Linked DNA regions of Herpetosiphon gulosus. Each later gene encodes a partner of the first gene's protein in a complex. Links are inferred from orthologs where the notes say so. Each region holds a gene or a part of one and is shown on either strand. Other genes may lie near its edges. The genes, in order: ABEB26_RS13765 and ABEB26_RS01660.

The links.
Region 2: the proteins of ABEB26_RS13765 (region 1) and ABEB26_RS01660 are in contact, whole or in part, in a cryo-EM structure (PDB 8Z1Y), measured with the Escherichia coli proteins. The link is inferred for Herpetosiphon gulosus from one-to-one orthologs.

Annotation. Positions count from the first base shown.
Region 1 is NZ_BAABRU010000009.1:120,956-136,614, forward strand. What follows is about bases 5,837-8,721. They hold ABEB26_RS13765 (ABC transporter permease), read right to left. Parts: upstream 7,857-8,721; coding sequence 6,816-7,856; downstream 5,837-6,815. Other genes in these bases: ABEB26_RS13760 (ABC transporter permease), read right to left, coding at 5,837-6,771; ABEB26_RS13770 (ABC transporter substrate-binding protein), read right to left, coding at 7,926-8,721. In the rest of the region: ABEB26_RS13740 (PKD domain-containing protein), read right to left, coding at 1-2,857; ABEB26_RS13745 (MerR family transcriptional regulator), read left to right, coding at 3,135-3,956; ABEB26_RS13750 (NmrA family NAD(P)-binding protein), read left to right, coding at 4,051-4,896; ABEB26_RS13755 (flavodoxin domain-containing protein), read left to right, coding at 4,958-5,470; more of ABEB26_RS13760, read right to left, coding at 5,704-5,836; more of ABEB26_RS13770, read right to left, coding at 8,722-9,713; ABEB26_RS13775 (spermidine synthase family protein), read left to right, coding at 10,086-12,494; ABEB26_RS13780 (ABC transporter permease), read right to left, coding at 12,560-13,891; ABEB26_RS13785 (ABC transporter ATP-binding protein), read right to left, coding at 13,900-14,577; ABEB26_RS13790 (efflux RND transporter periplasmic adaptor subunit), read right to left, coding at 14,577-15,659. UniProt on the Escherichia coli protein: Part of the ABC transporter DppABCDF involved in dipeptide transport. Responsible for the translocation of the substrate across the membrane.
Region 2 is NZ_BAABRU010000001.1:369,573-385,244, reverse strand. The notes cover bases 6,446-9,343. They hold ABEB26_RS01660 (ABC transporter ATP-binding protein), read right to left. Parts: upstream 8,433-9,343; coding sequence 7,458-8,432; downstream 6,446-7,457. Other genes in these bases: ABEB26_RS01655 (ABC transporter permease), read right to left, coding at 8,458-9,343; ABEB26_RS01665 (ABC transporter ATP-binding protein), read right to left, coding at 6,456-7,445. Outside these bases: ABEB26_RS01690 (hypothetical protein), read right to left, coding at 1-904; ABEB26_RS01685 (segregation and condensation protein A), read right to left, coding at 1,193-1,951; ABEB26_RS01680 (Glu/Leu/Phe/Val family dehydrogenase), read right to left, coding at 2,157-3,407; ABEB26_RS01675 (2'-5' RNA ligase family protein), read right to left, coding at 3,447-4,406; ABEB26_RS01670 (peptide ABC transporter substrate-binding protein), read right to left, coding at 4,453-6,201; more of ABEB26_RS01655, read right to left, coding at 9,344-9,429; ABEB26_RS01650 (ABC transporter permease), read right to left, coding at 9,482-10,549; ABEB26_RS01645 (peptide ABC transporter substrate-binding protein), read right to left, coding at 10,867-12,786; cell division protein FtsZ, read right to left, coding at 13,124-14,293; cell division protein FtsA, read right to left, coding at 14,364-15,611. UniProt on the Escherichia coli protein: Part of the ABC transporter DppABCDF involved in dipeptide transport. Responsible for energy coupling to the transport system.

The DNA.
Region 1 (15,659 bases):
CCGCCGCATCACCAAACGACAGGCCGTTTTCATCAATCACCACTTTAGTTAAGGCAATTTGGGTGCTGCCAAGAATTGGTGGCAAGGTCAAGCTGGCCGAATTGGTCGCGAAGCGTTGAGTATTGAATTCAACATTTTTCAATTCCAGCTTCGAACTAGCCACCGTCAGGGTTAGTTCTTTGAGTTTGCCCGAGAATTTACCCTTTTTATCCCATTTCGCAGCAAATTTAGTTTCCATCTCGCTGCTCTTGATCAACACCTTGAGCGTGCCTTCAAGCTCTAGCTCCATGACTGGGCTGGTAATTGGGTTGGTTACCACAAATTTAACTTTATTTTTGGTAAAGCGAATACTCTCGCCAAGCCCAAAATCTGGTAAATCGGTGGCAACTGCGCCTTCGCCAATCGCCAAGCCCTGCTTGGTAATCGAAACTTTCTTGACCGTGATCGTTAGTTTTTTATCTTCTTTTTTCTTATCGCCTTCCTTAGGTGCAGCAGGCGGATCGCCAGCGGCAGGCGGTTTCGGTTCTTCCTTCTTCTCAGATGGGAAGGTGATCGTAAAACTGGCTTCACTGACTTTCAAGCCAGTATTGGTAATTTCGACTTCCTTCATTTCCAAGTCGTGGCCGGCAATTTTCAACTTCAGCTCTTTGATTGTGCCTTTGACATTCCCTTTCCAGTCAATTTTCAATTCGACCGGAATTTTGCGATCATTATCGGCAACATGCAAATCGAGGGTACTATCAATTTGCAGGCTAAAGCCATCTTTGTTGTCGTACATGATGGTGGCCGAGTTTTTGATAAACGAAATTGCTGGTGTATAGGCTCCAGTTTCGCTCAGCGCCACCGATTGCGCCAACAAACTGGTGGGGGTAAGCGGGTTTGTAGCAGTAATTGGCTTGCCCAAAGGATAAATATTGGGCAGCGGAATTTTAACCCCAACCCCACCAAAGTTGATCGAATTTGAGGTCACTTCGATCTCCGAGATAATTCCGGTTAGCTCACCTAGCTCCTTGGGCATAGTCAAAAGTGCTTGCTTAACTTTAATTTTATCGCCACTGAAGGTTGCATTTTTAACTTTAACCTTCAAGCCTGCAAAATACATTTCAAATTCATTGATTTTGGCTTCGCCCTTACCGCCTGGCTTGATCACCCCCGTCACACGCAAGGTGTTTTTCTTGACCGTCCCAGAAACTGGATTCGTCCCAGTGATTGGGTTCGTGCCAGTCAAAATACTGCTTGGTTGCAACAACGTGGTGGTGGTCATGTTGGTAGTTGGGGTCAAGGTCGAGGTGGTGGTAATGGCAGGCAGCGAAACTTTGAGTTCGGTCATAAAGCCCGCTTCGCCCGACAAAATTGCCACATCGCTAATCACGGCGCTCCCTAAAAGCTGGAAGCCCGCCAACTGCTTGATCGTTGGCGTAATTGTAGGACTTGGCTTGATAAAAGGCTTATCTTTGGTTACATCAATTGTAAAATCGCCCTTGAACAAAGGAAAATTTTCTTGAATTTGGGCAACATTGCCGTAGGTTTCAATAATTGTTGGCGTGCCAACGGCATCCCATTTAATTTTATCGTTGGGGCCGAGGCGAAGATGATAGGTATATTTGCCATCTTTTTTAAAGCCAATTTCGACCGCGCCGCTGGCTTCAGTCTGACCAAAAATAGTCGTAAATTCCTCGGCAGCAATTGCGATCTTGCCAACATCTTGTTGGGTACGATTGGTTGAATTAACTTTAGTGCTAATTTTGGCGGTAGCAGGTTTGGTATCGGGGTTGACAATAAAGGTATCTTTGACCGTCAAGGTACTGATCAAAGCCCCATTGCCCTTCATCAACACAGGCACTTGGTAGGTTTTGCTTTGGTTGACATTCAAATTGCCAACCGCACAAACTAGTTGTTCGCCATCTTTTAATACACAATCATTAACCGAGCCTTGCAAAATACCGTTGGCTGGCAAACGCTGGCTCAACTCGACTAAGGAAGCTGCTTGACCACCAGTATTACTAACGGTCACGGTATAAGTAATGATTGAGCCGAAATTGGTTTGCAACGGAGCCGTAGCGGTAACCACCAACTTGGCATGGGGCGTTTGCACTGGGTTATTCAAGGCTACTTGAGGCTGAATCCGCAAGCCACTAAAATCGGCTTCGGCTTGTTGGCTGGGCAAGTTGGGTACAAATTGGCTGGTAGCTGGGCGACTTGGAATAAAGGTTTGGGATTTAAGCTTAACTGGACTACTTGGGATGGCGGGCACAACCACCGTTTCTGCTGGGTCAAGCGCTGGTTGTGGGGCTGCTTCAACCACAGACGCACTTGGGGCAAACCCTGAATCTGGGGCAGTGGCAGGCATTTGGGCCGCCGCCAAAGCATCAAATTCTTGGGCAAATATACGCGGGTCGCCATCAGGTCGGGCAGTCATCTGCCAGGTTGCACCAATCGCGGCTTGGTTGCTCTCCCACAAATAGGTATCATCCTGTATAGCGGAACTCTGCGTCGGATCGTTGCTGCTTGGCTGCATCGGCAAACCCAAGGCAGCGCGATTCAGATAATAGCTAATTTGCTCCTCGATCGCTTTGTCGCCTGCAATTTCAGGCAAATTACCATTAAACACATCTTGGACGGCTAATAATGCAGCTTCTTGGAACAAATCGGGATCAGCAGCAGCAACCCGTTGCAAATAGGGATCAAGTTGCTCGTTACGGTCACGAATTAAGCCAGTGGCAGGGGATTGTTGGGAAGTTGCTTGATCGCTCGGTGCAGCAGACGATGCGTAAGGATAGACCATCATTTGGAAGGCTAACAGCAAAATCAAACTCATGCTCACGACTCGGGCAAGCTTACTAGTTTCGCGAATCATAGCAACCCCTTTATACAATCACCAAGCACACTCGCTAAAAAAGGCGCACTAAACTACCCAGCAAGCCTTAAAGCTGGCGCTGAAGCAACAACCAATACATAGGAGTGGAAGCAAGCTACACGATAAGCCCAAGCCCTAGGCCTGCCTATAGGCTATTCGTCCTGTCGAACGATTTATCCCCCTTTGGAAGGGAACAGCACTATAATAAAGCGTGGACTAATGAGGCATAGCTAGCTAGCAAATAGGTTATTTTAGCCAGCAAATTGAGGTGTTGTGTATGTTTACGGTCGGCGAATTTGCCCGCATTGCGCAGGTTTCCAAGCGTTTTTTGCGCTACTACGATGAATTAGGCCTGTTTCCGCCAGCAAGCATCGACCACGCCAATGGCCGACGCTACTACAGCGCTGAGCAATTACCAGCCTTGAACCGAATTTTGGTGCTCAAAGATTTGGGCTTTTCGCTCGATCAAATTAAAGATCTCGCCCACGATCAGATCTCTGCTGAGCAGATGCAACAGCTCTTACGTCAGAAAAAAGCTGAGATCGAAGCCCATTTGCGCGAAGAAACTCAACGTATTCATCGCATTGAATCACGCTTGAATGCACTGAATGATTTTGACAAGCCGCTGAATGTGGTGCTCAAGCCAATGCCCAGCCAAAACGTGCTCAGCACCCGCATCGTCGCCGAAAATTTCGAATCAGGCTTGCAGGCGATTCAACAGATTCGTCAACATCTGCCAACCAGCAAACGCTATGGCTTGTGCTTTTGTATCTGTCAAGATAGTACGACCTCAATCTATGATATGGATTTGGAAATTGGCTGTTTTATTGAGCAAACCAAGCATGCACCAATCAAAATTTCGCCCCAATTTGAATTACAGTTCAACCAACACCCCGCCAGCGAACTGATGGCCACCAGCGTGGTACAAGGCCCGCTTGAGCGCATTTTGACCAGCTACGAGCAAATTGGCCGTTGGGCCGAACTAAATGGCTATCGACCAATCGGCATGCCGCGCGAAATTTCGTTGCAACTGCCGCAAACCAGCGATGCCAGCGATTTACTGACCGAAGTGCAATTTCCGATCGAGCCAATTAAATGAGTAAACAATGAGAAGCCTAAAATAGGGCTTGCAGTTAACGTTACGTGAAGATTTAGACTGCTCATGGATTTGATTTTTATCGAGGAAAACACCCATGACAGCTAAAAATCTGGTTTTGGTCACAGGTGGCACGGGCAAAACAGGTCAGCGGATTGTCGCCCGCTTACAAGCCCAGGGCATCAAGCTACGCATTGGCTCGCGTTCAGCCAGCCCCAGTTTCGATTGGAATGATCAACAAACTTGGCCGGAAGCCTTGGCCGATGTGCAAAGCGTCTACATCTGCTACCAACCTGATCTGGCGATTCCGGCTGCAATCGATACAATTCGGGCCTTTTGCCAGTTGGCGGTTGCCAGCGGAGTTAAACATTTGGTGCTGCTCTCGGGGCGCGGCGAACCAGAAGCCCAAGCCTGTGAGCAAGTTGTGCAAACCGCAGGCGTAGCTTGGACGATTATGCGAGCAGGCTGGTTTATGCAAAATTTTAGCGAATCATTTTTTCACGAGCCACTGCTCAATGGCCAAATCTTCTTGCCCGCCAGCGATGTCAAAGAGCCATTTATTGATGCCGATGATATTGCCGATGTGGCGGTGGCCGCCTTGACTAACGTTGAACAACATCAAGGCCAATTGTATGAAATTACTGGGCCGCGCCTCATGACCTTTGCCGAAGCCATTAGCGAAATTGCCCAAGCCAATGGCCGCCCAATCGATTATCAGCCCATTCCGATCGAGGCCTATCTGGAAGCATTACGCGAACAACAGTGGCCTGCCGACATGCTTTGGTTGGTCGAATATTTGTTTAGCCAAGTGCTTGATGGCCGCAATGCCTACACAACCAATGGAGTCGAACGCGCCTTAGGTCGCCAGCCCAACGACTTCAGCAAGTTTGCGCGTGAGGCCGCAGCCCGTGGCGTTTGGCAACTTGCCAGCGTCAGTCGCTAGCGTTTCCGCATTACAACCCTGCTCTCACTGATTGGGAGCAGGGTTTTTAAAGGAGCAGGGTATGACGATTTTGGTAACCTATGCTAGTCGCGGTGGGGCAACGGCAGGAGTGGCCCAAGCGATCGCCAAAGTTTTGATTGAACAAGGTTTACAAGTAACGCTGCTACCAATGCAGCAAGTGCACGATCTGAGCAACTATCAGGCGGTCGTTGCAGGCAGCGCCATTCACAAAAATAATTGGTTGCCCGAGGCACTGACCTTTGTCAAACAGCATCAATCAGCGTTGCAAACCAAACCATTTGCAGCTTTTTTGACCTGCTTGGCCTTGGCAATGACCAAACAGCCTGAAAAAACTCGCACTGATGTAGCTCAATGGCTGCAACCAGTACGTAATTTGGTGCAGCCATGTAGCGAAGGCCTATTTGCTGGCGTATTGGATTTAAGCAAAATCAGTTTGGGCTACCGAATGTTATTTCGCGGCGCAATGCTAGTGCGACGCTGGCGCGAGGGCGATTATCGCAATTGGCCAGCGATTGAAGCATGGGCCGCTGCGCTACCAAGTCAACTAATCTGAAACACAAAGGGATGAAGGGTCAGAGTATTTATTTTAACCACGAAGATCACGAAGAACATGAAGGGCTGAAACCGCGTAGCACACTACGTTATGTTTATCCACAAATTATGCTTTTGCTATCCCTAGTGGGCTATAACATTGACTTAGCGCTATGCTCAATCCTAGCCCCTAGCCCCTGAATCCTGACCCCTATCCACCCTCTGCGCCGCTGCGTTAATTGATCCGATCCTTGATCAATGTTTAAGTCGTGGATCGAGGGCATCACGTAAGCCATCGCCAAGCAAATTAAAGCCCAGCACAGTCAGCATAATCGCGATCCCAGGAAACAAGGCATACCACCATTGGCCAGTACCGACATATTCGCGGGCGGTCGAAAGCATCGAACCCCACTCAGGTCGCGGTGGTTGTGCACCCAGCCCCAAAAAGCCCAAGGCCGCCACACTGGTAATCGATGAAGCCACGCTCAAGGTCATTTGGACCAAAATCGGGGTTAAGCTGTTGGGCAAAATATGCCGCAACAACATGCGCATTCGGCTCACGCCAACCGCCTCGGCAGCGTTAATATACTCTTGATTACGCACACTCAACACCGCTGCTCGGGCAATTCGCCCGAAAATTGGAATTTCGACCACCGCCACTGCCAACATTGCATTGAACAACGGTGGATCAAAAATCGTTTGCAAAATTGGCAATTCGGTAATTTGTTGACTAAATTTATACGAAAACGATTCACGGTTATTGCTAATTGCGGTCAATGCAATTGCCAAGAGAATCGAGGGAAACGCTAGCAAAATGTCCATTAGCCATGTCGCGACTGTATCAATAATGCCGCCGAAAAAGCCCGAAATCAAGCCCAGCAACGAGCCAAAAATTACCGCCAATATCACTGCAAATGTGCCCACCGTCAGCGAAATTGGCGCACCATGCAACACCCGAATAAAGATATCGCGACCTAATTGATCGGTGCCAAATGGCCGTTCAAATCTGCCCCACGGAATATCTTTGCGGGCTTTGTCGATGCTTTTGCTAGCAGCGTCGGCCCGTTCTTCGGCGGTCATCAGCCACGATGGCGGTTGTAGTTTGTTGGCAGTATCACGATTGAGCGTCTGATCGAGCGGTTGCACCAAGGGCGTGATAATCGCAATTGCAAACAGAAAAGCACAAATGACCATTCCCAAACGGCCAACCGTGCTACTAAACAGCCGCCGCCGCGCATCACTCCAAAGCGAACGCGGCTTACGCGAAAGTAACGCTTGATCGCTCGTTGGTTTATTGGTGATAGTTGGTTCAGTTGTCGCCATAATCAACCTTTACAAACAAGTTGCATCCACAACGCCGAGCAGCGTTACTTATATTGAATTCGTGGGTCAAAGAAGCGGTAGGAAATATCGACCAAGGTATTGATTAACACAAATACCAATGAAACGAACATTACGCCACTTTGTACCACCGGATAATCGCGGGCCAAAATGCCATCGAGCAACCAGCGCCCAATTCCAGGCCATGAAAACACCGTTTCAGTCAAAACAGCGCCGCCTAGCAAAAACCCTAATTGCAGCCCAATCACCGTAATGACTGGAATTAAGGCATTGCGTAGGCCATGGCGCAAAATTGTAATCCGCGCTGATAAACCTTTAGCACGGGCCGTGCGAATATAATCTTGATACAGCACTTCGAGCATGGCCGAACGAGTCATGCGGGCGATACTGGCAAGTGGCACAGTTGCCAAGGCAAGGCTAGGCATAATCAAATGCTTAAAAGCGTTCATGGTAATGTCGAAACGCCCAAGCAAGAGGCCATCAAGCAAATACAGGCCTGTGATTGGCTCGAACGAGCCTTGCAAGCTAGTATCAAGCCGCAAACTTGGATCAAGCCATTTCAGTTTGACCGAAAAGAGGTATTGCATCATCAAGCCCAACCAAAAGATCGGGATTGAAACGCCCAGCAAGGCTACAATCATGCTGCTGGCATCGATCCATGAGCCACGTTTGGTCGCTGCAACCACGCCTGTGGTCACACCAACCACCACCGCAATCAACAAAGCACTCAAGGCCAACTCGATCGTCGCGGGAAAACGCTGCTTTAATTCTTTGGAGATCGCTTGGCGGGTTTTGATTGAATCGCCAAAATCGCCAGTAGCAAAATTGGTGATATAGGTAACATATTGGCTTTCAAAGATGTTGCCGCTCTCAAAATTAAGAAACAAGGGGCGATCAAGTTTGAGTTTGGTGCGCAAGGCAGCGCGTTGTTCGGGGGTTGAGCGTTCACCGAGAATGATAATCGCCGGATCACCGGGGATCGTTCGCAGCAGGGTAAAAACCAAGAGCGAAATTCCAAGCAGGACGGGAATAATGCCAAGCAGCCGACGAAAAATATACCCAACCATGCATTCTTCCTTACTATACGCCGCTTGTTAGAGTTAAGTGCTAACAAGCGGCGTAGGCTCGGCTATTGGTTATTTGGTGATTGAGATCGGTGCGAATGATTCGCCACCAGTTGGATTTGGCACCCAGCCTTGCAAGGCTTTTTTAGCTGCCAATACTGGCGGAGCATGCACGATCGGAATCCGGGGCAAATCGGTGTTAATCAACTTGCCAGCTTCTTGGAACAAGCGGATCGACTCGGCGGGTGAGGAAGCACCACCTGCATCGGCCAGCAATTGCCAAACTTGCTCGTTGGTATAACCAGCTTCGTCGGCGTTGCCTGGACCAAAGTGAGTGAACAAGAAGTTGTTTGGGTCGCCATAGTCGCCCGTCCAACCCAACATGACCATCCCATTTTTCAGGCCAGCATCCCAGTTATCGAGATACACACCCCAATCTTCGGTTTTGAGTTCGACTTTGATCCCAACGTCAGAAAGTTGGGCCGCGTAGAGTTCGGCTACCGACTTAGCATCGGGGTAGTAAGGTCGTGAAACGGGCATATACCACAATTCCAAGGGCAATTCAGTACCATCGGTCAAGACCATGGTGCTAAAGCCATCGGCATAACCAGCTTCGGCCAACAAGGCTTTGGCCTTTTCAGGATCATAGGCATATGGTTCGAGGTCAGTCGCACGATATTCAGCCAAGCCATCGGGCAAGAAGTCGTCGGCAATTGAGCCAACGCCGCCATACGAGGCATCAAGAATTTCTTGCTTGTTGATGGCATAGGCAACCGCCTGACGAACCCGCACATCGTCAAAAGGCTTGTTGTTCATGTTCAACGACAAGTAGGCAATGTTGAACGGAGTCAAATCGACTACTTGCAAATCGGCGCTTGAAGCAATTTTATCGCGGCTATCAGCACTCAAGTTGATTGTGAAATCGATTGTGCCAGCTTCAAGCTCGGCCAAACGTTGTGGTGCTTCGGCGATAAAGCGGACAACCACACCTGGCATTTTGGCCTTGTCGCCCCAATAATCTTCGTTGCGCACTAAGGTGATACTTTGACCAGCATCCCAGCGCTCAAACTTGAAGGGGCCAGTTCCAACGCCACCAACTTCAGGTGAGCCATATTTTTCTTTGGCAGCCTTGACGGCATCAGGCGATGAAATCCCGAAGTATGAGGCGGCCAAATAGCTTGGCAACAACGGCACAGGCCGCGTCAACACAAACTTAACCGTGGTTGGGTCAACTGCCACAACTTCTTTGAAGGCACTGTTGGGGTCGCCAGCATAACCACCAAAGATGTCGGGCACGATATTGTATTGTTTGCCTTCAGCACGGAAGCCAAACTCAAAATCGGGCACAAACAAGCGCTGGAAGTTGAACACGACTGCATCAGCGTTGAAGTCGGTACCATCAGAGAATTTAACCCCTTCACGCAGCGTAAACGTCCACTCAGTCGCGTCGGCGTTTGGTTCCCACTTGGTCGCCAATTCTGGTACAACTTCCAACGTACCAGCTTTGAAACCCAACAACGATTCTTGGATTTGGCGGGTTACAATCAAAGCCGTACCCGTGGTTGTATCCATTGAATCGAGTGAATCGGGTTCGCCTGAGCCACCAAACACCAGATACTTATCAGCATCACCCATGGTTGGTTCTTCGGTTGCAGCAGCGGCTTCGGTTGGTGTGGCTGCGGCGGTGTCATCTGTAGGAGCGGTAGTTGGGGCGGCAGTGGGTTCGCCACCAGTAGCGGGAGTTGAGCCAACAGTCGCGGTTGGAGCGGCGGTTTCGCCACAGGCAGCTATCAACGGTATCATCAATACCAAGAGCAATAGCCAGCCAATCGAACGCTTACCCGGTTTACGGAAAGACATGAGACCTCCTTAAGCTATGCGTTCCTAAGATAGTCTTACTCTCGTCATCTCCACTGATACAGAGCGGTGCGGTTATCGTATTATAGGGCAAAATCCATGCAAGGTAAAATCTCGTTAACTTAATTTGGCAATCAACTGGCTCGTTTTTTAATATCTTCTCGGCTCCAGCAGCCAGCTTAGGCTTGAAGTAACGCTTCTTTTGTCGATTAATAGACTGCTACAGTACGCTTGCAGCGCTAGTTGTGATTTACCCGATTTAGCCTATAATACGGGGCAGTTACAACTAGGCACGGATTATTTAGAGCAAATTAGATTGCTCATCCTCAAATACTCCCTCATTAATTCTTTATCAGCCTTATCGAGGTATCAGGTATGCCGATCTATGTTGGACTTTTTCTGATCGCCTTTGCAACCCTGAGCGTAGAAATTTCGCTCTCACGGCTGCTAAGCGTTATGACATGGTATCATTTGGCCTTCTTCGCGGTTTCGACGGCGATGCTGGGAATGACTGCAGGAGCAACAACTGTCTATCTGCAACCAAACCGATTTAGTCGCGAACGTTTGGCTGACTCCTCTGCCAAAGCCTCGTTAGCCTATGCATGTGCTACTCCAGTTATGCTGCTGATTCTTTGTCGTATCCCATTTGATACGGGTTCAACAATCCAGCGGCTGTTGCAGATGGTGCTCGCAACCTTTGCCTGCTCCTTGCCATTTTACTTTTCAGGGATTGTGATTAGTGCGATCTTGACGAAATCGCCATTGCCAATCGGACGACTCTATGGCAGTGATCTAATCGGGGCCGCCTTGGGATGTTTGTTCGTTTTGGGTGGTTTAGCCTTCTTAGATGCCCCAAGTTTCATTTTGCTTTGCGGCGCAATCGGCGCGGTAGCGGCATTAAGTTTTGCTTGGAAAAGCAGCTCATCACGCCTACGTCAACTCTGCTATGGGATTGGAGCTGTCCTCATCCTCGCCGCTGGATTCAATCAATCAACAGGGGCACTCATCCGCCCACTTTATGTTAAAGGTCTCGCCGAAGATTCGACCAACCTGCTTTTAGAAGAATGGAATTCATTCTCGCGGGTTGTCGTCTTTAATCAACAAAACGCCAACCTCGAATATTGGGGAGCCAGTCCAGTCGCACCCCAAAACCTATTGCCCCAATATCAGATGAACATTGATGGCGCAGCGGGCACATCAGTTCGCCAATTTTCATCACTCGCTGATATTGAGCACTTGAAATATGATGTCACCAATATGGTGTATTACCTGCGCCCACAAGGTTCGGCTGCGGTAATCGGGGTCGGAGGTGGCCGCGATCTGCAAAGTGCGATCTTGTTTGGCCATGAGCAGGTCACTGGCATCGAACTTAACCCCATCTTTGTTGACTTGTTGCAAAATAGGTTCAAAGAATTCGCCGGACTCGCCAATCGGCCAGGTGTTTCCTTCGTGGTAGATGAGGCGCGTAGCTATCTTTCGCGCACTGACCAGCGCTATACAACCATTCAGATGTCGTTAATTGATACCTGGGCCTCAACCGGAGCCGGAGCCTATTCGCTCTCTGAAAATGGGCTTTATACGATTGAAGCATGGCAAGTCTTTTTAGATCGCCTGACCGATGATGGTATTTTTACTGTCTCACGCTGGTATTCGTCGGATAACGTTGATGAGACAGGTCGGATTGTCAGTTTGGCAGTGGCCACATTGCAACAGGCCGGAATCACCGATCCATCGCGCCATATTGCCTTAATCGGCTCGGGCAAAGTTTCAACCTTGCTCTTGAGCCGCCAGCCATTTAGCGAGCAAGATATTGCTCAATTACAGCAAGTAACCAGCGATTTACAGTATCGCCCACTGATTATACCGGGTACACCCCCAGAAAATGCGGTTTTACGCAGCATTGTCGAGGTCACTTCGCCTGAGGCACTGATCGAGGCTGTACGCGATCAGCCATTAAATTACACGCCAACGACCGATGAAAACCCCTACTTTTTCAACATGCTGCGCTTGGATCGCATGGATGTGGCGTTGAATAAGACCTCGGTCGATAATGGGGTTATCGACGGGAATTTAACCGCAACCCTCACCTTGGTTGGCCTAATTGTTTGTCTCTTAATCTTCGCCGTGCTTACAATTGTCATGCCACTCATTCTAAGGAGCCGCGCCAAAAACATTGATTCTGGCAAAATCGTTTGGTCAGCGGCAGCCTATTTTTCGCTGATTGGTTCGGGGTTTATGTGCGTTGAAATCGCGCTTATGCAGCGACTCTCGGTGTTTTTGGGGCATCCCGTTTATGCCTTGGGCATTTTGCTCTTTACGATCATTGCCAGCACTGGCGTGGGTAGTTTTTTCAGCGAACGCCTGCCCTTGACGCGCAAACCTTGGATTTTTGTTATGCCAATCGTCACAGCGTTGACAATTCTGATCATTCGGTTTGTGCTCTCAGAAGTTATCGCAGCCATGATCACCGCCCCAATGGCCACCAAGATTACCGTCTCGATCTTGCTGATGTTTCCTTTGGGGCTGCTGCTTGGCCTGTTCTTTCCAACGGGAATGCAACTGGTTCGAGCCAGCGGTGCGACTGAAACGCCTTGGTATTGGGCACTCAATGGCATCTTTGGCGTGCTTTGCTCGGCGTTAGCAGTCCTGATCTCGATTTATTTCGCGATTTCGGTCAACTTTTATATTGGCGTAGTTTGCTATAGCCTGTTGGTGCTGTGTCTGAACCATATGCGCAACCTCAAAGAGGCAAATTCAAGCTTAGTCCAAGAAACAGCAAATTAAGTCTACGATCAGCAATTGCCCATCACCAATACTTTTGCAGCGGCTGGTGATGGGCAATTTAATAGTTACTCGTGGCGCAAGGCATCAATTGGGTTCAGTTTGGCGGCTCGTTGAGCGGGGTAAATTCCAAAGAACAAGCCAACCCCTAGCGAGAAGCCGATCGCGACTCCGACAGTTTGTAAATCAATCGGCGCATCGAGCAAGCCCATTTGGGTTACCACAATTGGAATAATGCTCCCAAGCAGCAAGCCAATCATCCCGCCTGTCATACTCAACACCGCCGCCTCAACCACAAATTGCATCAAAATATGATGGCTACGTGCGCCGACAGCCTTGCGCAAACCAATTTCTCGAGTACGCTCGGTCACACTCACCAACATAATATTCATAATCCCAATTCCGCCAACCAGCAGCGAAATCCCCGCTACCGCCGCCAAAAACAGGGTCATCATTGAGGTGATCGTGGTGAGCGTGCCCAAAATTTCGGCTTGGTTGATCACATTAAAATCATCGGCACTGCCATCAAGTTTGAGATGATGGCGCTCGCGCAGCAGCATGCTCACCCGCGATTGTAGGGCATCAAGATCGCTGGCATTAATCGCCGAAAGTGTAATCGAGCCAACCCGATAGCCATTACCATCAGGAGTGCGGGCGTTAAACAGGCGTTTCTGGGCGGTAGTAATTGGAATATAAGCCCGATCATCTTCCGAGCCAAATGCGCTGCCACCCTGTGGCGTGAGCACCCCAACCACACGCAAACTTTGGTTGTTGATCCGCACGGTTTGACCAACGGCCTGACCATTGCCAAATAAATCTTTGGCCAAGGTCGAACCCAACACGATCACGGTATTTGCGCCTTGTAAATGCTCCTCAGTGATAAAACTGCCCTGTTGCATGGTCAAGTTGTTCACCACTTGAAACGACGGAGTTATGCCAACAATTTGGGCGCTTTTATCCGCCGATTTGGCGACAATTTGGGCATTTGAGTTAAGTTGGGGAGCCACGCCAATCACTGGCAGTTGCAAGGCTTCAATCGCCCGCGCATCGTCCATCGTTAAGTTTTGGGCGGCAGTTGCATTGCCAGGCCCACGATTTTGCGAGCCAGCCGAAATCGTCAGGACGTTCGTGCCAATCGCCTCAATTTCGCCAGTAATCGAGGCGCTGGCCCCATTACCGAGTGCCAGCAGCGAAACCACCGAGGCAACCCCGATAATTACGCCAAGCATCGTTAATAACGAGCGTACTTTGTTGGCCAACAAGCTGCCAAAGGAAATGCGCACCACTTCCCACAGGCTGCCAAGACCACTTGAGCTAGCTTCAATCGGCTGAAACAGAATGTCATCGCTGGCGGCGGGAGCGGGCGTGGGAACAGTTTGCACATCAAGCGTTGTCATCATTGCATCCTTTAATTACGCTGATCGCCAATCAACTGCCCATCGCGCATAGTCAGCACTCGCGCCGCATAGGCCGCCACATCATGTTCGTGGGTCACCAGCACCACCGTAATGCCTTGCTCACGATTCAAGCGCCGCAACAATTCCATAATTTCGATGCTGGTTTTGCTATCCAACGCGCCAGTTGGCTCGTCGGCCAAAATTACCGAGGGACTGCCAGCCAAGGCGCGAGCAATTGCTACTCGTTGTTGTTGGCCGCCACTCAATTCGTTGGGGCGGTGATCGACCCGCTGGCCCATGCCCACCAAATTTAGCGCAGCCATGGCGCGGCGTTGGCGTTCAGTGCCCGCAACCCCACGATAAATCATTGGCATTTCAACGTTGCGCAAGGCCGATTGGCGTGGTAATAAATTGTATTGCTGAAAGATAAAGCCCAATTTTTGGCCACGCACCAGCGCCAAATCGTTGCTTGAAAGCTGATCAACTGCCACGCCATCGAGCACATAGGTTCCTGAGGTTGGCGTATCCAAACAGCCAATCAAGTTCATCACGGTGCTTTTGCCGCTACCACTTGGCCCCATAATCGCCACAAAATCGCCTTTGTCGATGCTAAAACTCACACCTTGTAGCGCCGCTACCAGCACATCACCCATTTGGTAGGTTTTGTGAATATCATTCAAGTTGATCATTAACGGCCTCCGCCGAACAAACCACCATTGCCGCTATCCGAGGCGGCAGTTGGCACAGCGATAATCGTATCGCCTTCGTTCAGGCCGCTCAACACCTCGGTAAACGAGCCATCGCTAATGCCCGTAACAACATCGACTTCACGCACGCCAGCGCCATCGGGCACTTGCACCACCCGCCCGCTACCCTTGGGCAACAAGGCTGAATTTGGCACCAGCAAGACATCGCTTTTTTCGCTGAGAATAATGTTGGTGTTGACGGTCATGCCAACTTTAACCATTGGGTCGTTGCTGGGTACGCTAATTTTGACCCGATAAATCACCACGCCATTCGATACTTCAGCCACAGGTGAGATATAACTGACCGTGCCCTCGGCGCTCCATGCATCCAGCGCATCAATCGTTAATTCAACTTTTTGATTCAGCGTCACCAACGCCACATCGGTTTCGCTCAAATTCAGCTCTACATACAAGCCACTACGATCAAGAATGTGCATCACCACACCGCTCGAAGGGCCACCAGGCACAATCGAAACCGAGGTAATCACGCCAGCGAATGGGGCACGCAAGGTCGCATTATCTCGTTGTAATTGAGCCTGTTTCAATGATTGTTCACTCTGCGAAACTGCCGCTTCTTGAATGGCCAAATCGGTATCAGTTGGCGGGGCTGTCAATTTATCAAGGTTGGCATTGGCTTGATCAACATTGGCTTGGGCTGCCGCTACATCCGCCGCCGTGCCACCTTGGGTCAATTTGCGCAAATTGGCTTTGGCTTGGTCGAGGTTGGCTTGGGCTGCCGCTACATCATCAGCGGTTCCGCCTTGTTTGAGTTTATCGAGGTTGGCTTGGGCTTGGTCGAGCGCGGCCTCAGCTTGGGTAATTTCGAGCGCGGTTGCACCTTTCAGCACCGTTTGCAATTGCACTTCAGCATCACGAACTTTAGCTTCAGCATTGGCAATATCCAAGCCTTCTTGGGTTACTGCATTATCATAGGCCAATTGAGCCGCGTCGAGCTTGGTTTGGGCATCTTGCTCATCGCGCACCGCATTGTTATAGCGATCAACATCAGTTTGATAACCAAAATC
Region 2 (15,672 bases), on another replicon or contig:
CATTCAAGGTATAAGGTGGCGTATTGTCAATTCGATAGAGTTCTCCATCAAGCAAAAACTGAACGCTGCCCACTGTTTCAGGACTAGTATTAGCTCGAAGGTTAAAATTATCCACGCCTAATCTACTTAATTCCAAAGATGTTGGCCCATTCATCTGCTCAAAGCCCGCGATCGGCAAGTTAGTGGTAGCATCTAACAAACTGAGCGATAGCACGCCCATACCAGTTTGCAAGGGGGGAATTGCTATTGTTGGCTCGAATGTCTGGGTAGCGGTTAGGGTTATGGGAATTGGCCCACCAGCTGTATCAAGCCATTGGCGGGTTTGAATATTGAAACGAAAGCGGAACCCGCTTTCTGATTGAATATCAACCAGCGGATAATTCACTGCTGTAAGACTTAATTGACTGGTTATTTGGGGGGCAGTGAAGAAGAGCCTATGGTGGGAAAAGAATTCGTTGTTACGGGATACATACAGTTCTATTGATCCAGGTGTATCTGGGTATTGTCTACCTGCCGAGATGTTGATATAGATTAATCCATCCCGTAAGTAAGTTCGCCAACAATTAGCCGTTATAAATGTAGGGTCGCCATCTTCTGATTCGCAATCTTCGCCAGCAATAATGCCTGTGGGTAATACCGAGGTTGGCGGTGCTTCATAAGAGTTGGCTGACCGCGTTGGATTGAGAGTCGGCAGCGTTTGCATTGTTTGGATTATGGCACGATCATTGACTACTTCAGCAGTAATCGAAGCAACAAGGTTTTCCTTGGTAGGCATGAGTTGCTCAAACCCTGAGCTATGCTCAATGGTCGGTGAAATCGATTGAATTCCAGCAGAACCACAACTATTCAACAGGCTCAACAGCAAGCCGCATAGGATTGACTTCCAACACTGGTTGATCATCATCTCTTCCTCAGATACATTATGTTTGCTGTTAACCTAACGTGTGCAACCAACCCCAAGCAATGATAATTGACTGAAAATAGGCTTATAGTCAAGGGGCTAGGTTAATGATCCACGAAGCACACGAAGGTTGATACGGCTCTAGACTCTGGGCTAATGGCTATCGAAGTCCTTGAGCTACCACTTCATGTTCCGATAGCCATTAGCCATTAGACTTAACGCTCTGCGCCTCTGCGTTAAAACTGCCCAGCCAAGGTTTAGTTTATGTTCTATGCTCTATGTTCTATGCGCTTAATGTTCAGTCAGCCTTTCGCCGAAGCGCTCCCCGCGTGAGAGATTGATCAATTCAAACAAATCATCTTGCTCAACAGCAATGATTTCGCGCTTGACCAGCTCTAAAACCGTCCAAAGGGCGACAATCACTTCGCTACGGGTGGTCGCGAGGCTCAGCAAATCGTCGAAGGCCACATAGCGTTGGCGCTGCAAACGTTCGCCAATCAACTCGGCCATTTCGGCAATTGTAATAACTTTAGCTTTGGGGATAGCAATTGGTGGGGTTTCACGCTCGATCAGGCTCAAACGCCGCGATAAGGCATTAACTAAAGCACTTAATGTATGGGCTGCGATTTGGGGTGCTGGTAAATCGGGCTGTGGCGGCAGGGCAATCCGCTCCCACACCCGCAAGCCAGCGCTTTCCCATTCGCGCAACTGAGTTGCAGCTTGTTTAAATTGTTGATATTCGCGCAGGCGTTGGGCCAGTTGCTCAGCCACATCTTCCTCAGGTGGAGCGGGCGGTGGCTCACGACGAGGCAATAATGCCCGCGATTTAATCAACAATAATTGCGCTGCCAAGGCCAGAAAATCGGCTACCGTCAGCGGGTCGGGGTCGGGCATGGCTCGTACATGAGCCAAATATTGATCAGCGACCGCCGCCAACGAAATTGCCGTGATCGCCAATTCCTCACGCTCAATCAAGCGTAATAATAAATCCAAGGGGCCAGCAAATTCGGGCAATTGCAAATTATAAGGGTGATGGGTTGCTAAGGGCATAATTGTAAGGATGAGCGATGAGCGATGAAGGATGAATTCATCACATATCGCTCATTATAGAGAACAGCGAACAACGGGGTCAGGGTTCAGGGGCTAGGATTCAGTCAATCGACATCAGCAGATAACCACCGGTAGCTATGCCAATCTGTGGTCAAAACAAATCTTCAGGGTTCCAAACTGACCCCTGAACCCTAGCCCCCAACAACTACGGATAAATCCCACGCATGGCCATCGCCCGCACAACCCGATCAACTGCTAGCAAATAGGCCGCCGTGCGTAATGGCACAAAGCGTTCTTGGGCGACGGTAAAGACCTCGTTAAAGGCCCGTTCCATAGTCGTGGCTAATTCGCCATGAACTTCGCGTTCAGTCCAGAAAAACTCTTGCAAGCCCTGTACCCATTCGAAGTACGAAACCACAATCCCGCCTGCATTGGCCAAGATATCGGGCACAACCATAATTTGCTTGTTGGCCAGAATCGAATCGCCCGTTGGTGTAATTGGGCCATTGGCTAATTCGACCACAATTTTGGCCTGAATTCGGCCAGCATTAGCCCCGCTAATATCATTTTGGCCTGCTGCGAGCACCAAAATATCGCATGGCAATTCGAGCAATTCGTTATGGCTAATGGGCTTTGTGCCAGCCAAATTCGCTACGCCATCGGTATTAACCCGATGCTCAATCAAAGTATTAACGTCGATACCAGCATCAGTTTCAGCCACAACGCCAGTGTTATCATCGCTGGCGGCAATAACCCGACAGCCCATTTCAGCTAAGAATTGCAAGACCAAACGTCCAGTCGAGCCAGAGCCTTGCATGACCACCCGTGCTCCCGCCAAATCAAGGCCAATTTTGCTGGCTGCTTGGCGCACGGTATAGCACAAACCACGGGCAGTTCCTTGGCCATGGCCTTGCGAACCACCGACCTGAACTGGCTTGCCTGTTGCCACCGATGGCATCGTATAGCCATGATGCATCGAATAGGTATCCATAATCCAAGCCATGGTTTGCTCATTGGTGTTAAGGTCAGGCATGATCACATCGCGTTCAGCGCCAATCAGCGGGGTAATTTCGGTCACATAGCGCCGAATAATCCGCTCGAGTTCGCCGCTGGTCAATTCGCGATGATCACACACGATTGCGCCTTTAGCGCCGCCATACGGAATTTGCACAATCGCACAACTCCAGGTCATCCACATGGCTAAGGCTTGCATTTCATCGAGCGTGGCCGACGATTGTAAACGCAAGCCACCTAGGGCTGGGCCACGCGTAATATTATGATGGACACGATAGCCAGTTAAGGTGCGCACCCGCCCATTATCCAGCTTGACCGGAAAATGCACAATCAACTCACGCCGTGGCTCGCGGAGCATATCGCGAACTTCCGGTTCTAAGGCCAGTAATTCAGCAGCAATATCAAATTGGCGCTGGGCGGTTGCCATTGTGGTTTCAATCATCGTAAAACTCCTCGGCAGTGAGTGTAAAGCAACGCTGCTTTAGGCATAATCGTTAAGTGCATGTATCTTAACACACTCCGCATGGTTCGTGCTAGCGCACAAACGAAAACGCCGTACTTCGTGCCACATCCGGCCAAAACGTTCTTCAAACAATACCAATTCAGCCACATGCCAACGTTGTGGTTGCCATGTTTCAGCAACCCAGGTTTGGGCACTCTCTAAGCTGCTATATTGCAACAATTTGCCAATCGTTAGGGCTGGCCAAGGCTGACGTTGGATTGGGCGTGTTTGCGGCAAGCTCGCTTGAAGTTGTTCAACCAAGCCTTTGCCTTGGCTGGGCAGCAGCACCAAACGATGTTGGTTTGGCGCGATTTGCAAGTGCTCAAGTGTCAGATCAAAGCCCGACCATTGGCTTAGGGTTATTGCCACTTCTCGCTCAAAAGCATCACGATCGTTGGGATGGCTGCTTGGCACAAGCACAATATGCGGCGGCAAGCCATGGCGATAACTCGGATCATAGCGTAGGCGATAGTGATCAAGCATTGCAACCACCTCCGGCGGCGGCACAATTGCCAAACGAATTGGCCGATGCTTACGCTGATAGCGCGTGCGGTATTCAATAAAACGCCGAATTTGCTGGTTCATGGTGCGCAACGAACTTATACCAAAGCGTCCAAGCCAAGCCAAAAATCGATTGGATGAACCTGCCAAACGGTGCAAAAACTGCTTATACGCTACCCGCGTTCGCCGAATCAGCCGATGGCGTGGGCCAATCAAGGCCGAGCCAATCACCAAGAAAATAATCCCTTGAAGAATTGGCAGAATCACACCTAAGATGCCGATAAAAATCAAAAACCAGCCCAATATTGGTCGAACCCGTGGCCAGATACGCAAAAACCACCCCCAGAGAATTTGGCGTTCTTGGGGGCGGTAGCTACACCACACTAGGTTTAACAGCAGAATTCCAAGTAGTAAGCCCATAATGTCAGTTTGATCCACATTGATCGTCAGTAATCATCAGCGCAATTAAGCATAATCTGCACCGCTAGCGTTGCCAAGCACTCAGGTTCCAAGTAATTGGAGCCAATGGCTGCGGTTGCACACCCCGCACGTTCGGCGCAAGCAACACCGTCGTTTGGCGCGTAATCACAGGCAAGACTGGTAATTCGCGGGTGAAAATTTGCTGTTGTTCGCTATAAGCAGCTTTACGCACCGCTGGATCAAGCGAACTGGTGGCGGTACGAATCGCCCGATCAGCGGTATCCATACACCAACCAGTAAAATTGTCGCCGGAGTAGCCATTAATTTGATTAGGAATCGCAGCACAACTCCACAACACCGCGCCATCGGGATCAACGCTGCGCAGCCAGCCAAACAAGGCCAGCTCAAAGCGTCGCCCAAATAATGGCCCTTGTTGGCTATACAAATCAGTAGTCGATAAGGCTTCAACCTTGATATCAATCCCAATTGCCTGCATATCGCTGACAAATTGCTCGCTCAGGCGTTGGCGAATCGGGGTTTGGGCCGAAGTGGTTAATGTCAATTGGAAGGGCGTGCCATCAGGGCGTTCGCGCAAACCATCGCCATTGGTATCAAGATAATTCATTTGATCAAGCAATTGGCGTGAAAGTTCAGGATCAAAGCTATAACTGACCACCGTTGTTGGATCAAAGGCCCATGATTCAGCCGCCAACCAACTATGCAAAACCGCCTTGGGCGTGCCATACAGGGTTGTACTAATCGCCTCACGGTCGAAGCCATGAGCAATCGCTTGGCGCATCCGAATATCTTGCAAAGCTACAACCGCCAAATTCATGTCGATATGTTCCCAAATTGGGTTGGGTGCTTGGAGCAATTGCAAGGTTTTAGATTGCACATCAGTTTTCAGATCAAGCGCTAACTGCTCCAACGAGCCTTCAGTCCAAGCCACATCGACCCGCCCACTCAGCACATCGTCGCGCATCATGGCAATATCAGGGTATAAACGGGCAATAATTGTGCTGGGCAGTTGTTCCGATTGGCCTTCACGTCGCACAAATTCCAACTGCGTGCCTGCCGTCCAAGCCTTGAGCGTATATGCACCATAGCCAACTGGCGACTGGGCTAACCGATCACTAACCTGTTTGGCACTTGGCTGGCCTTCAAACAAATGTGCTGGCAGCGGAGTCCAGACCGTGATCAAATAATTTGGGTCGTCGCGTTCGGGCGGCAAATAAGCGCGGGTCGTATATTGATCAAGCGCCACATAATCGGCGGTTAAGTCGCTTTGAGTTGCCAATTGGGCAGTTGAGGCGCTGCCACGCAACAAATTATAAGCAAAAACTGAATCGGCAGCAGTCAATGGCTGACCATCTTCCCATTGCAGATTTTTATTCCAGCGATAGGTTACGGTCAACTGGCGCACGCTGGTAATGGTTTCAGTTTGCGTGGTGGTAATTACGCCATTCGCATCAAGATTAACCGTGGTTGTAATATATTGCACATCACCATTTTCGAATGATGGCACACGCTCCAAAACGCCAGTTGTGGTATAAGCCTCAGCAACCACAGTCAAAGGCGCAGGGTAAAGCAATTCAATCAATGGGGCTGCGCCACGAAAGGCATAACTGTAGGGATACAGATCAACCGGCTCCTCAGTTAAGCCCAACGTCCAAAGATTGGAAGTGGCAGGGTTGGTAGTTGGCAAGGGAGTTTGCACTTGGACAGTTGGCTGACCAACTGGAGCGCCACCTTCAACACTACAACCAATCAAGCTAAAACAAAGCAACAGCGCAAGGCTAAAACGCAATTTCATGAGCATCAATCCAAGGTCAACCATCGAGCAAGCAATCAACACCTTGCTGATCGTTGACGCTCTAATTTATTCAAACCGCAACGTTCGATCACTTTTAAGCAACAGGCAGTGTAGCGCAGCCCGCCACTTTTGTCGAATATTTGTAGGCCATATTTCAGGGATCACGGGGTTTCTCATCAGATCTTTAGCTAGTTAAACAACGAACCGAGGTAGCAAAGCCGCCTCGGTTCTGGTGTTATTGCCCAACAATGTGCTTAACCTTGAGCAAAGTGACAAGCGACAAAGTGGCCTGGCTCTTTTTCCTCAAAAGCTGGGTCATCGTGTTTACAAATATCTTGGGCCAGCCAGCAGCGTGGGTGGAAGCGGCAGCCACTTGGCGGATTAACTGGGCTGGGCACATCGCCTTCCAAGATAATCCGGTCGCGCTTGATGGTTGGATCGGGCAAGGGAATCGCCGACATCAAAGCTTTGGTATAGGGGTGCATTGGTTTGCGGAAGAGTTGATCGCGGGTTGAAAGCTCGACCATCCGCCCTAAATACATCACACCTACCCGATCGCTGATGTGTTCAACGACGCTCAAGTTGTGGGCAATAAACAAATACGTTAGGCCCAAATCTTTTTGCAAATCGTTCAACAAGTTGAGCACCTGAGCTTGGATCGACACGTCCAACGCTGAAACAGGTTCATCACAAACGATCAATTTAGGCTGCATCACCAAAGCGCGGGCAATCCCGATCCGTTGGCGTTGGCCACCAGAGAACTCGTGGGGGAAGCGGCGCATGTGGCCTGAATTAAGGCCTACGCGCTCCAACACTTGGGCAACTTGGTCAAGCCGCTCTTTGGGCGTACCAATATTATGAATTTTCAACCCTTCGGCAATACTTTGGCCCACTGGAATCCGTGGGTTGAGTGAGGCATAGGGGTCTTGAAACACAATCTGCATATCGCGGCGCAACGTTCGCATGCGGCCAGAGCTTGCTTTGAGCACATCTTGGCCCTCAAACACCACTTCGCCAGCCGAGGGTGGAATCAAGCGCAAGACCGTGCGGCCAGTAGTAGTTTTGCCACAGCCTGATTCGCCGACCAAGCCGAGCGTTTCACCCTTTTTGATGCTGAAACTTACGCCATCGAGCGCCTTAACTTGGGCGACCGTGCGGCGCAACAAACCACCCTTAATTGGAAAATATTTCTTGAGATTACGTACCTCAAGCAAATTCTCACTGGTACTGTTGGAAACAGTCATGTCAAACCTCTTCTAGTACAACCAGCAACGTACCAGTCGATCACCTTCGAGCTTGATCAACGGGGGTTCTTCTTGAGTACATTGATCCATGCGATGGGCACAGCGTGAAGCAAAACGACAACCTGCTGGCGGGTTCAACAAGCTCGGAACTTGACCAGGGATTGTTTCTAATTCATCGCGCACATTGCCCAAAACCGGAGTTGAAGCGATCAAGCCTTGGGTATAGGGGTGTTTAGGTGCTTCAAACAAGGCATGGACAGGCGCATATTCAACCGCCTTACCTGCATACATCACCATCACATTTTCGGCCATTTCGGCCACCACCCCTAAATCGTGGGTAATCAAAATAATTGCAGTATTAACCTTTTCGCGCAACTCGCGCATGAGATCCAAGATTTGGGCTTGAATCGTTACGTCAAGTGCAGTAGTTGGCTCATCGGCAATCAACAATTCGGGGTTACATGCCAAGGCCATGGCGATCATCACCCGTTGGGCCTGACCGCCAGAAATTTCGTGGGGAAACGAACGCATCCGACGCACGGGGTCGGGCAAACCAACTAGAGTAAGTAGCTCAATCGTGCGTTTATTGCCTTCCTCGCCCGAAAGCCCTTGGTGAATTTGCAAGGCCTCGATAATCTGTTCGCCGATCCGGAAAACAGGATTCAGACAGGTCGTTGGCTGTTGGAAAATCATTGAAATCCGATTGCCACGGATTTTGCGCATTTCTTCTTCACTCAGGTCGAGCAAATTCTCGCCATCGAACATGATCTCACCTTCGATGACTTTACCAGTTTTGCCCAACAAACGTAAGATCGACATGGACGTTACGCTTTTGCCACACCCCGATTCCCCGACGATGCCCAAGGTTTCGCCACGACGCACCTGAAAATCGAGGCCATCGACGGCATGGACAGTGCCTTCATCGGTGAAAAAGTAGGTTTTGACACCCTTGAGTTTCAACAAAACATCGGATTGAGCCACAAGCATGCCCCTATCTAGCAAGAATTACAGGTTAGCGTTTGGCGCGTGGGTCAAGAGCGTCGCGCAAGCCATCGCCAATGAAATTGAAGCACAATGAACAAATAAAGATTGCCAGCCCCGGGAAGAAGGCTTGCCACGTATATTTTTCCAAGACGGTTGTATTAACATCTTTGAGCATATTACCCCAAGATGCTGCGGGTAATTGCACCCCGAAGCCCAAGAAGCTTAGGGCAGCTTCGGTGATCATCACACCGCTCAAGGCCAATGATGCATTAACAATGTTGGGGGCTAAGGCATTTGGCACAAGGTGGCGGAACATAATCCGCAAGTTAGAAGCACCTAAAGCACGCGAAGCCGAAACATATTCTTGTTCGCGTAAGCTCAAAATTTGGCCGCGCATCAAGCGTGCGCCGCCAGTCCAACTAAAGAAGACCAGAATCATAATCAACACATTGATTGTGGGCTTCAAAATAGTCGAGATAATTAAGAGAATTGGCAGCAATGGCAAGGTATTGAGGAAGTCTACAAAGCGCATTGCAAAGGCATCGACCACCCCGCCAAAGTAGCCGCTCATCACGCCAACGACAATCCCAATCAATTCGCTGAGGAGGGTTACGGCAACGGCGATATACAGCGAAACCCGCCCAGCATACAGCAAACGGGTCAGCAAATCGCGGCCATTATAATCGGTTCCCAACCAAAAGGTTAGTTGCTCACCTTTTGGAGTGCGAATTTCGCCGCCAATCCCATTATAATAAAGATTCTTCTCAAGATTATAGGCAGTGCCTGGTGGTTGGTTTTTCTTAACAATCGCGCTATCGGTTTCACCGAATGGCATCAAGAAAGGACCAATGATCACTGCTGAAATCATCAAAAATAAAACGACGACACTTCCAACTGCAAAGCGGTGGCGCGTAAAGCGCTTAAGAATCTCAAGCCATGGGCGCTCATATTCTTCTTTTTTTGCCTCGCGAGCCTCGACTTGAGTTGTTGAAACAGCCATGGATTTTCCTTTCACAGTGTTGATAAGACCAATCGCAAACCGTCAGCCGCAGCTACTCAAGTCGGATTCGTGGGTCAACAATCGTATACAGAATATCAGCAAGCAAGGTGGCAAAGACCAACAAAATCGATGAGATCAGCAAGAAAGCCATTGCCAAAGGGTAATCTTTGAGGTTCAAAGCGCTAATAAAGGTAAAGCCCAGCGCTTTATAATTAAAGACTGTTTCGGTAAACAATGCGCCACCGAAAACCCCAGGAATCGCAAAAACGATAATCGTGATCAAGGGAATCAAGGCATTGCGGAAAGCATGCTTGTAGATCACAACCCGTTCTTTAACCCCTTTGGCTCGCGCCGTTCGCACATAATCTTGGCTCAACACTTCGAGCATACTAGCCCGCATAAAGCGGCTCCAGTTGGCCAAATTGAGCATTGAAAGCACGGTAACTGGCATAACAAGGTGCATCACGCGATCAAGGAACGAGCCAGCCACAACTGTACCGAGGATTGGTACCTCGTAGTTGCGCAAGGCCAAAATATCGCCAGCAGGGAAGTAGAACCAGCCATTACGCTTGAACCACAGCGATACCGCAATAATCAACAAACCAAACCAGAAGGCTGGCAGCGATAAGCCAATAAAGCTAAATGTGGTCAGCACATAATCAAAGAATGAATATTGGCGAACTGCCGAGAAGACCCCCAACGGAATCCCCAACACCAACGAAATCAAGGTTGAGGAAATCATCAGCCAAAGCGTATCGGGGAGTTTATCGCCAATAATGTCCAAGACTGGCGTATTGCGTTGGAACTTCCACGATGTGCCCCAATCCCAGCGCAAAATCCCTTTGCGATCGCCTTTATATTCTTCAAGGCCAATTTTATCCATCCAGGTATCGCCAGCTAACCAAGTTGGATACCACAAGTACCAAGGCTTATCAGCCCCAAGCAATTTTGCTTGGCGTTTGATATCCTCTTCACTCGGACGGCTTTTGGGATCTGTGTTTTGGCGCAACTCATCAAGTGGACCACCAGGAGCCAACGCAAACAGCGAGTAGATCACTGCTGATGAGAACAGGAGAACGAGCATCGCTTGAAACAAGCGCCGAATGAGATATACGGTCATGCGGTACCTCTACACATGCTTGAAATGGTTAATACCAAGATAAACGGTTGTTAACTATTACACTCTACTTTAGTCAATTACGTTCAAAAAAAGAGCAATCAATTTTAAAGCTGGAAAACTGGCCTATTGTACCATTTATCTCGCATTACAAAAAAACCACACAAGCATGACAATCACTGTCTGGTGGTTACGACATCCTGAGTGACAACATTGTCTTGATTTAACTGCATGGTGCTCGCGAAAGGTTGTAGGAAAAGAGAGGGAACAACTACGGAGCCACGTGCAAGCACGCAGCTCCGTAGTGGGGAGCTTACCGATTACTCAGTAACATCCCAGGTTTCGATGTTCCAGAAGTCAACTTGGCTGGTTGGGTTCAAGTCCAAGCCGCTAACCTTGACGTTGTAAGCACCAACATTGACGCGTTGGTACAATGGGAAGGTTGGCAATTCGGCATTGAAGACCTTTTGAGCTTCGATGACCAAAGGAATCCGCTTGGCGCGGTCGGTTTCTGATTGCGAGGCCAACGCTGGCTTGTCGTAAGCTTCGTTACACCAGCCGGTGTTGTTTTGGCCACCGTAGCTGTTTTCAGCGGTTGGTACTTGCTCACAGAGGTACAGAGCGGTCGAAGGCTCTGGGCCACTGACCCAAGCGTACAAGCCTAAGTCGAAGCGGCGGCCTGACAAGATACCTTCTTCGCCGTTCTTGAACAAGACATCGGTTGCTGGCACGAAGTTCAATTGAACATCGATACCGACAGCTTTCAAGTCTTCTTGGATCAACTGGGCGACTGAAGCACGGGTTTGGTTGTTTTCGGTGGTGAAGAATTGAACCGTGAGCTTGGTACCATCTTTTTCAAGAATACCATCAGCGCCAGCAGTCCAACCAGCTTCGGCCAAGAGAGCCTTAGCTTTTTCAACATCGTATTCGTAAGCTTCCAAGCCTTCGCCGTTTGGTGGATAAGCCCAGTGGTCGGCTGGCAAGAAGGTGTTCATCACAACGGTCTTGCCGAACAAGACGTTATCGATGATTTGCTTGCGGTTGACAGCGTAAGCCACAGCTTGGCGCAACTTGACATCAGCGAATACTGATGGTTGACCGTCGTTGCGCTCGACACCGAAGTCCATGTGTTCCCACACGGTTGCTGGAACATATTGGCCCTTGAGCACGCCAGCAGCTTCGAGTTCGTCGAGCTTAGGAGCGTTAGCCAAGGTCAAACCAATTGAACCAACTACGTCGATTTCGCCACTTTCCAATTGTTGCAAGACTTGATCTTCGCTGGTCAGATACTTGAAGGTAACATTACCAACGAGAGGGAAACCTTTTTTCCAGTAGGTTTCGTTTGCAACCAACTTGGTGCTTTCTTGTGGGGTGTTTTCGGCAATTTTGTATGGGCCGTAAGCCAATGGCTTGCTAGCGTAGTCGCTACCACCAATGGTTGCTGGGTCTTGGCTTTCCAAAACGTGCTTTGGTTCAGGCCCAAAGGTGTTCAAGAAGTAGGTTGCATCGGTATAACCAGGTGCAGCGTACCATACCAAGGTTTTGTCGTCTTTGGCTTCGTATTTTTCGGTGCGGTCAAGCACGAAGCGGCTAGCGTTCTTGATGCCTGGATCTTGGTACAATTCAGCAGCAAACACGAAGTCGGCAGCGGTGATGGCGGTGCCATCTTCCCAAGTCATACCATCAATCAAGGTCCAAGTTACAACAACTTGTTCCAATTCAACAGCTTCGGTCAAGCTAGCGGTATCGGTGATCAACTCATCGTCGATCACGATGTTACCAGCATAGCTGCTATCAACTGAGATGGTTTGGGTCACTGCATCGCCATCTTCGAAGCTTGGCAATTTGGTGAAACAAACTGGTTGATATTCGTAGCTCAAGGTGGTGAAACAAGCTGGTTGAATCGCTGACAACACTTGAGTCGTGGCGCTTGATTGTGATTCAATGCCGAACAAGGTGTCTGGCGATTGGGTCATACCGATGATGATGGTTTTATCCATATCAGGAGCGGTACCAGTTTGTGGTTCGGCGGTTGCTTCAGCAACGGTTGGTTCGGCGGTTGCTTCAGCAGTCGTTGGTTCAGCGGTTGCTGCTGATGAAGTATCTGTAGTTGCAGTTGCTGGGGCAGTCGTTGCTGGGGCTGTGGTTGGGGTTGTTTCGCCACCACAAGCAGCAAGGATCGGAACAACAAGGACCAACATGAGCGCAAAGCTCATCAATTGGCGCTTTGATCGAAGCATTCTTGCCTCCTAAATCAAACAATTGAAAGGACGATTTCTAAATCGAACATTCCTATATCAGAGGGATATAGGGCCAACAGGGTGTCTCGTTGGTGACGCGACCACCTCCTTCCAATGTGGTTTTTGGGGATAGTATAAGTAGCACAGATGCAATCTGTATTCAGAGCATCATTATAACCATTAAAAAGCTGGTGTCAAAATTTGTAGTACTTTTTGCCTAATCTTTGGGCAGTTTGCCCAACGACCTAGCTAACTATCTAAAAATATTCACGCTCAATTTGGGCAATTTGCTCGCCCCAAGGGGGTAGTACCACTCCCTCGGAGCGAGCCAAAAACCTTACTTGCGGCGTTCGCGGTTGCGCAAGAATGGCGGAATATCTAAATCGTCGTTGCTACCAAAGGAGGTTGGAGGTGTGGGCCGTTGTGGTTGTTGCGGTTGGGGTGCTGGCCGCACTGGTTGCTGAGTTGGTTGTTGGTAGCTGGTTGGTTGGCTCGTCGGTTGGCTTTGCGCCGATGGATATGAACGTGAGCGATTGTTGCCTTGGGGCCGCGCTTGATCAAAACCCGTGGCAATAATCGTGATTTTAACTTCATCAGCTGGCAAATTAGGGTCAATGCGTGCCCCGAAGATGATGTTGGCATCAGGATCAGCCGCCTTGGAAATAATCTCAGCAGCTTCGTTGACTTCCAACAAGCCCAAATCTTCGCCACCAGTGACGTTGAACAGCACGCCTTTCGCACCATCGATCGAGATTTCAAGCAATGGTGATGAAATTGCCATATTCGCAGCATCGATCATGCGATTATCGCCAATCCCATGGCCAATTGCCATCAAAGCCGTGCCCTGTTGCGACATAATCGTTTTTACGTCGGCAAAGTCGAGGTTAATCAAACCACGGCTGGTAATCAAATCGGAGATCCCTTGAATACCTTGGCGCAACACATCATCAGCCATGCGAAAGGCTTCGTTCATTTTGGTGTTTTTAGAAGCGATTTGCAGCAAACGATCGTTAGGAACAACGATCAAGGCATCAACGCTTGGTTTGAGTTGGTCAATCCCCGATTCGGCAACTTTGCGGCGATGGTTACCTTCAAACAAGAAGGGGCGGGTTACCACACCAACCGTCAAGGCACCAATTTCTTGGGCAATCGAGGCAATCACGGGCGAAGCACCTGTGCCTGTGCCACCACCCATGCCAGCAGTGATGAAAACCATATCCGAGCCACGCAACACATCGTGCAGCTCATCGTGGGTTTCTTCGGCGGCTTTTTGTCCAATCACGGGATTACCGCCTGAGCCAAGTCCACGCGTCAGTTTATCGCCAATCCGCACGCGAATCGTGGCTGGTGAGTGGATCAAGGCTTGAGCATCGGTGTTGACAGTGATAAATTCGACCCCTTGCAGGCCCGATTCGACCATGCGATCAACCGCATTCGAGCCGCCGCCACCAACCCCAATCACCTTGATTTGGGCGAAATTTTCAATTAAGTTGCTATTGAAATCCATGTTAAGTTTGCCTCCAGATCAGCACCAAAGCCCAGCAATGGCGTAGATCGACTGTAGCCACGATGCTTGTTTACGGTAAAAATTCCCGTAACCACATTTTGAAGCGGTCGTAGGTTTGTTTCCAGTTGGTCGTTGCTGGTTGGCTCGCAGCATGGCCGCCAACGCTGCCCATTCCATGACGCAAGCCCCAACGGACAAGCCCCACAGCCGTGGCATAGGGTGGTGCATCTATTGCTTCAGCTAATCCAGTCAAATTCGTTGGAATACCAATGCGCACTGGCATCCCTAAAAGTTGGCGTGCCATCTCATCTAAGCCAGGCAATTGAGCCGAGCCACCTGTCAGGACAATCCCCGCAGGCAACAGGCCTTCATAGCCAGAACGACGGATTTCATTGCCAATCATGTCGATCAGTTGTTCGGCTCGCGCTTGCAGAATTTCATTCAATTCAACCCGCGAGACTTGTTGATGTTCGCCGGGCGAGAAGCCATCAGTATCGATCAGATCATCATCAGGGTCATGGCTGTCGATATCGGTTACTTTGCCATAGCGCAATTTGAGATATTCGGCGGTGTTATGTGGTGTATGCAGCACATAAACCAAATCGTTGGTAAAATGTGCTCCGCCAATCGGCAACACCACGGTGTGCCAAATCCCACCACCAATAAAAATCGCAATGTCGGTTGTGCCGCCACCAATATCAACGAGCACAACCCCACGGCTTTTATCTTCTTCGCTCAGCACCGCCTCGCCCGAAGCCAAGGGTTGCAGCACCAGGTCGTCAATGCCGACCCCAGCTCGTTCAACACTCTTGATTAAATTTTGAATCGCCATCACTTCGCCAGTGACAATATGGGTTTCAACTTCAAGCCGATAGCCTGCCATACCCACTGGATCGCGAATGCCCTCATGGCCATCAACGATATAGGCCCGTGGAATCACATGGATCACTTCGCGTTGGGTTGGGATAGCAATCGCTTGAGCGGCTTCGACAGCGCGGGCAACGTCTGTGCGCGAAATTTCATGATCAGGTCGTGAGATGGCGACCACCCCACGACTATTAACTGAGGAAATATGGCGGCCTGCAATCCCGACAAAGGCAGTGCCAATGCGATAGCCCGAAAGCCGCTCGGCCTTTTCAACCGAAGTCGCAATCGCGCTAACCGCCTCGTCGATATTCACCACGACCCCACGGTCGAGACCTTTGGAAGGCGTAAGGCCAACCCCTAAAATATTCACTTTGCCTGTATCGTGAACTTCAGCAACCAAAGTACATATTTTGGTTGTACCGACATCAATACCGACAATGGTGCGATTCATGGAAAACCCCTTGTGTTAGGCTAAAATGTTGCCTGTCAAGCAGGGTTGCTGGCGATTATAC